3 regions of the Neobacillus sp. MER 74 genome follow, and region 1 is predicted to be linked to each of the others. Evidence: riboswitches for the same ligand, from Rfam matches in the RefSeq annotation. Region 1 holds a riboswitch; each other region holds the start of a gene.
The links. Region 1 has a riboswitch for glycine ahead of M3610_RS00655 (amino acid permease). Riboswitches for the same ligand answer to the same signal wherever they lie in the genome.

Region 1 (2,209 bases):
ATTCGGGTACAAGAGACCGATGGACCTTTTTGAAATGGGATATTTGAAAGGTTCCAAGACTGAGATTGATCTATTCGAAAAAAAGATTCCAGCGATGAAATCGTCATTTTTTGATTTCTTTTAACTTAACGCCAATAAAAATATTCATTCAGGCCCTACCTTTTGTTAGGGCTATTTTTTGTTATTCAAAAAAAGAAAATTCTAAATTTTATTTATTATTTGATTGACAATGGAATATGTCTATGAGAATATAGCGTTGTGAATACGCTTTCAATTTTTAGATAATTTAATAGTTTACGATTGATTGTATTGGGAGAGAGTGACGAATGTCGCCGCCGACGGAGCAAGTTCCATAAAATCCTTGGAATTAATCTCTCAGGTAAAAAGAACCATTACATGACGTAGCTCTGGAGAGTGCATATTTCTGTATATGCCACCAAAGGGGATCCGCTTTTATGCGGAACAAACTTTCAGGTAAAAGGACAGAGAAGGTGAAACATTGCCTTCTTCTGTCCTTTTTTTGTTGCAAAAATTAACAAAATAATTATTAATCACTACTAAACCCTACATTAGCAATAGCCATATAAAGTGAAGATCATCAAAAACACTTCTTAAATGGCTTTTTTATAACTTTTTTTCTACTGATTAAGGAATTAACTCATTTTTAAAATAAGGAGGATAAAGAATTTTAATCGGATGGGACTGACCTTTTTCAAAATAAAAAAGTAGAGGGTGGGAATTCATATGCAGGAACAGAAATTGGATAGAGGCCTAAAAAATAGGCACGTACAATTAATCGCTATTGGTGGAGCAATCGGAACAGGATTATTTCTAGGTGCCGGAAAATCTATACATTTAGCTGGTCCATCAATATTATTTGCTTACTTAATTACAGGTGTAATTTGCTTTTTGATCATGCGGGCACTTGGGGAACTGCTCTTAACCAATTTGAACTATCATTCTTTTGTTGACTTTGTAAGAGACTATTTAGGTAATATGGCAGCTTTTATCACAGGATGGACCTACTGGTTTTGCTGGATATCAATTGCAATGGCAGACTTAACAGCAGTTGGTCTTTATACCCAATATTGGTTTCCTTCTGTACCACAGTGGATGCCAGGATTAATTGCGCTTGTCATCTTGCTAGTTATGAACCTCGCTACTGTCAAACTTTTCGGCGAAATGGAATTCTGGTTCGCATTAATTAAAGTCATCGCGATACTGGCACTCATTGTCATCGGTGTGTTCATGATTATTAAAGGCTTTTCTACCAATGCAGGAGCATCCAGTTTCACGAATTTATGGAGCCATGACGGCTGGTTTCCAAATGGCATAAATGGGTTTATTCTCTCATTCCAGATGGTTGTGTTTGCGTTTGTTGGCATAGAACTAGTAGGACTTACAGCAGGTGAAACCGAAAACCCAGAAAAAGTAATACCAAAGGCCATCAATAATATTCCTATTCGAGTTTTAATTTTCTACGTTGGAGCCCTTATTGTCATCATGAGTATTTATCCATGGAACGCGATAAATCCTGCGAAAAGCCCATTTGTTCAAGTCTTCGTGGCGGTTGGAATCGCTGCAGCTGCTGGTATTGTCAATTTTGTCGTTCTAACTTCCGCGGCTTCGGCATGTAACAGTGCCATCTTTAGTACAAGCCGGATGGTATACTCACTTGCCAGAGATAAAAATGCACCTGTACCATTTACAAAACTTACTTCCCGTAAAGTACCTTCAAATGCATTGCTCTTTTCAACTGTGGTCATTTTAATTGCCGTTGTGTTGAACTATGTTATGCCAGAAGGAGTATTTACCCTAATAACAAGTATTTCTACCGTATGTTTCATCTTTATTTGGGGTATTACAATTATCAGCCATTTGAAATACCGAAAAACAAGACCAGATCTAGCAAAAATAAACAAATTTAAATTGCCGCTTTATCCATTTTCTAATTACTTGATCCTAGCTTTTCTAGCATTTGTTCTGGTTGTGCTTGCACTTGCAGAAGATACTCGCGTTGCCTTGTTTGTAACTCCAGTTTGGTTTATTTTACTAATTGCCATCTATAAGATGCGGAATATGAAGGCAAACTATGCAGATCAAGTCAATCAGGAAAAGATAGCAGAAAATTAATACCTAACTCAAAAATGTCTTATGATCCATTTTTGATACCGTTTTCAAAAAAAGCTTGACTTGGTTTCCAGTAACA
Region 2 (2,209 bases), on a different contig from region 1:
TTACTTTTTCAGGGATATCGCTAAACAGTTCATCAATAGAGGAAACACCAATTGCCTCGAGCATAGCATTCTTATCTTGTTCAGTCATAGGTAAATAGCGATGTTTCATAAAACTAACTCCCTTCTGTTATTTCTTTTCTCTTTTATAAAAAGGTGTTGGAACGACAGTAGCCTTTAAGCGTTTACCGCGAATCTCCACTTCAACAACGGATTCAAGGCCTGTAAATTCCGAATTAATTAGAGCAAGACCAATATTTTTCTTTAAAGTTCGTGATTGAGTGCCTGTTGTAACCTCACCAATTAACTGATCCCCACTATATACTGGGTATCCATGACGTGGAATCCCACGATCAATCATTTCAATTCCTACCAATTTTCTTGGTAAGCCCTTTTCCTTTTGTTGGATTAATGCTTCTTTCCCAATAAAATCAACTTCCTTGGATAATTTCACGGCAAAGCCAATCCCTGCTTCTAGTGGTGAAATTTCTGCAGAAAGTTCTTGGCCATAAAGTGCTAATACTGCTTCAAAACGCAGTGTATCGCGGGCACCTAATCCAACAGGAATTACTCCGTCTTCCTTACCTGCTGCTAAAATATCTTTCCAAAGATCAACTGCATCCTCTGCATCACAATATACTTCAAAACCGTCTTCACCGGTATATCCTGTTCTTGATACTAAGGATTTTTTCCCATTAAGGATTACTTCTTGCTGGAATTTGAAAAAACCAATCCCACTCAAATCCGTATTCCCAGCGAGCTTTTGCAGTACTTTTTCTGCAAGTGGTCCTTGAAGGGCAAGCTGCGCTGTTTTTTCTGATAAGTTTTCTAAAGTAACATCTCCAGTTACATGGTCTTCAAGCCACTTATAATCTTTTTCAATATTTGATGCATTAACAACTAACAGGTAATGATTGTCCTCAATTTTATATACAAGCAGGTCATCGACAGTACCGCCATTTTCATAACACATGGCCGTGTACTGGGCACCGCCATTTTTAATTTTTGAAATGTCATTTGTCATCATTTTTTGTAAAAAATCCAAGCTATTCTTGCCTTTTACTTCCACTTCACCCATATGGGAAACATCAAATAATCCTGCACGTGTGCGAACAGCTTCATGCTCTTCTTTAATGCTGGAAAATTGAACTGGCAGCTCCCAACCACCGAAATCAATGGTTTTTCCTCCCCATTCCTTATACACATCAAAAAGCGGAGTTCGTTTTAATTCAGACATTCTTAATCCCCCTTCAATCTTTGGCACATACTATTCTTAGGATAACCATAAAAAAGGACAGAAACCTCCCATGTAAAATTAGGAAGGTCTCTGTCCTTGCACCTGAAAGTTTACCTTTAAAGGCTTTCCCCTTTGGTGGCTGTAAATGTCTAATCAGCACTCTCCAGAGCTGCGTCAAACAAGAGTTCTTTTGCCTGAGAGATTCACATTTCTGCTTGCTCCTTCGGCGCTACAAAGGTAGTCTCTCCCCTTGTTATCATTCGCATTATAATATTATCCAAATTGGTCATACTAATTATACTTATAAAATAAATTACTTTATTAAAATATTTAAAACATTCAAGACTATAATCATCCTACCATTAAAATAATACATTGGGCAATAATTTTATTTGAAAGAATAAAGCTGGAAATTGAAAAAAGGAGTTGACACCATGTCGATCGAAATTGAATTTGATTCCTCCTGGAAGGATGATTTTTTACATAGAATCGATAACGATGGTCCATGGGGGAATTGGGAGCTTTTTAAACTAGCAATTGGAGTAGAAAAACATCTCGTTGTTCCTGATTTCAACGGTTTATTGGCACCAAGTCATTTATCTAATTTAACCCCGCTTCCACACCAGCTCGAAACAGCGAAACAAGTAATTGAAAATATGAACGGAAAAGCTATCCTTGCTGATGAAGTTGGGCTCGGAAAAACAATTGAAGCTGGATTAATTCTAAAAGAATATATGATACGCGGATTGGTGAAAAAGGTATTAATCCTTGTCCCTGCTTCTTTAGTTACACAGTGGTCGACCGAGCTAAATAGCAAATTTTTCATTCCTGCTATATCACAAAGAAAAAGCTATGTGTGGGAACAGTGCGATGTCGTCGTATCCTCGATTGATACAGCAAAACGTAATCCACATCGCGACATTATCTACCAACAAGACTATGATCTCATCATCATTGATGAAGCACATAAACTAA
Region 3 (2,209 bases), on a different contig from region 1:
CAAGGATTGATACATAAAAGAATGAAAAGGGCTCCCACATAGAAAAATAGAATTCGCAACGGGATTTTATTAATGGCAGATGGAATATTTTTTCGAGGATTAGATGTTTCCGCTGCGGAGACACCCACTAATTCAACACCTACAAATGCAAAAACAACCATTTGAAAAGACAAAAAGAAACCTGATATCCCATTTGGAAAAAGACCACCGTGTCCCCAGAGATTCTTGATTGAAACTGTTCCCGAATCGGTTTGAAATCCAATAACCAATAAAATGATTCCTATTACGATTAAAGCTAGAATGGTAATTACTTTGATGATTGCAAACCAAAACTCTAACTCTCCAAATAGCTTTACGGTTAGTAAATTTAATCCCAATAATACAATTAAGCAGATTAAAGCAGGTATCCATTGCGGAATATCGAACCAATATTGCACATATACCCCCACAGCAATAATATCAGCCATGGCGGTCATGATCCAACAAAACCAATACGTCCATCCTGTCACATAACCAGCCCACGGTCCAATGTACTCTTCCGCAAAATCCGTGAATGATTGATAGCCCGCATTCGATAATAGCAGTTCCCCAAGTGCCCTCATCACAAAAAAACAAGCAATACCAACGATTAAATAAGCAAATATGATAGATGGACCTGCTAACTGGATCGCTCTTCCTGAACCAAGAAATAAACCTGTACCAATCGTACCGCCAATCGCAATGAGTTGTACATGACGATCTTTTAAATCTCGTTTTAATTCTTGCTGTGCCATTTTCATTTCCTCCTTATTTTTGTAAAGTTCATGTTGTGAATTGATGAGCAAAAGGTTAAAAACCATAAAAAAAGAGACTGGATCAGCTCCAATCTCATGGTCATAAGAATAACAAATAATATTTATCACTCTTTTATCAGAATAACAAATAAAATACGTACTCTTCTGTCCTTTTGCCTGAGATTGTGAACCCTTCGGCGCCGCAGATTTCTGCGGTCTCTCCAGAAGCTGCTCCTGCTATAGTTTGACCCATAGCAATCATAGCTTGCTTATTATTTAATTTTGAATAGAAGAACCAAAGGTTCAAAATCCCCACTAAAAATTATTCAACCATCATCAAGTCTTAAGATTTACATTATTGTTAAATAATTTTTAATTTTAGTAGTATTCAATCACTTTGTCAATACATATTTTCGGGGCCCAGATTGGAGAACAAAAAATAAACCCACCTCATTCGTGAAGGGGTTCATTTTTTTCTTAATCTCCTAGGACCAAAAAATATTGAATATGATTGGCTGAGATGGGAGTGACCGCCATAATGCGATAACCGATACTTAGTAATTGTGACAAAGTTTCTGCACAATTTTGCCGTGGCGGCTCAATTGGAGCATGGTAACTTTTATAAAGATTTAAGAATTGATTATGGTTTGTACAATGGAGCAAGATCACATGTCTACCAGTCCATGCTTGACCAATCATTGTTTGTGGTTGACCTTGAATTTCCCTTTTATTTCTCATAATGTACACCCTCGTGGATTGATACTATAGATTTTGGAAAAAACCTTGTACAATGTTCTTACCATTCCTAACACAAAACGATAATTCTATAAGGTGTGATTTGGGCGGGGATACTTTTGGTGGCTGGTCCATAAATGACAATAAGATTCCTGTTCGCGGGGTTTCTTGTAAAGGGTTGCCCATTTGTTAAAAGTATTTGGGTATATGGAGATATATTTAATCGTAACCGTCCATCACTACTCTCTAATTCACTATTAAAGTAATCAACTTTTACATTCTGATATGGGCTATCTTTAACCATGACAAGCGCTGGATATTGTGGAGGGTAAATAAGAATAGCAGGTGCATTTCCGTCATAATAACCAGTCACGCGATCTCCTATAGCCACAATTGCATGGTCAACAAAATAAGTCGTTGATGACACCACGAAATTCACAATTGCTCCCGTGCCGTTTTCTACAGATATTAATTTATTACAGCCTTCTCCTGTACCATTTTGACCTACAAGGTCAGTAATCATGGTGACAGTTCCATGAAACGAAAAAAATTTAGTCATCCATTTACCTCCTAGCTGATAAAAAATGCAGCTCGACACTAGTACGTACTGCTTAACTTTGTTCCAAAAATCTCTGTTGCCAATGATGTGGATATAAATTGAGTTCCATTCCATGTTAAAAGGTTTTCGACATAACCTAATG

Region 2: another riboswitch for glycine. It lies ahead of gcvT (glycine cleavage system aminomethyltransferase GcvT); the one in region 1 lies ahead of M3610_RS00655 (amino acid permease).
Region 3: another riboswitch for glycine. It lies ahead of M3610_RS26230 (amino acid permease); the one in region 1 lies ahead of M3610_RS00655 (amino acid permease).

The regions. Positions count from the first base shown of each region.
Region 1 covers NZ_JAMAUV010000001.1:141,274-143,482, reverse strand. The annotation lists gene M3610_RS00660 (GNAT family N-acetyltransferase) at 1-124, shown strand, start outside; glycine riboswitch at 301-402, shown strand; gene M3610_RS00655 (amino acid permease) at 745-2,133, shown strand.
Region 2 covers NZ_JAMAUV010000002.1:294,567-296,775, forward strand. The annotation lists gene gcvPA (aminomethyl-transferring glycine dehydrogenase subunit GcvPA) at 1-109, opposite strand, end outside; gene gcvT (glycine cleavage system aminomethyltransferase GcvT) at 128-1,234, opposite strand; glycine riboswitch at 1,407-1,494, opposite strand; gene M3610_RS05840 (DEAD/DEAH box helicase) at 1,669-2,209, shown strand, end outside.
Region 3 covers NZ_JAMAUV010000036.1:9,709-11,917, reverse strand. The annotation lists gene M3610_RS26230 (amino acid permease) at 1-773, opposite strand, end outside; glycine riboswitch at 929-1,008, opposite strand; gene M3610_RS26225 (hypothetical protein) at 1,251-1,511, opposite strand; gene M3610_RS26220 (hypothetical protein) at 1,579-2,067, opposite strand; gene M3610_RS26215 (VCBS repeat-containing protein) at 2,106-2,209, opposite strand, start outside.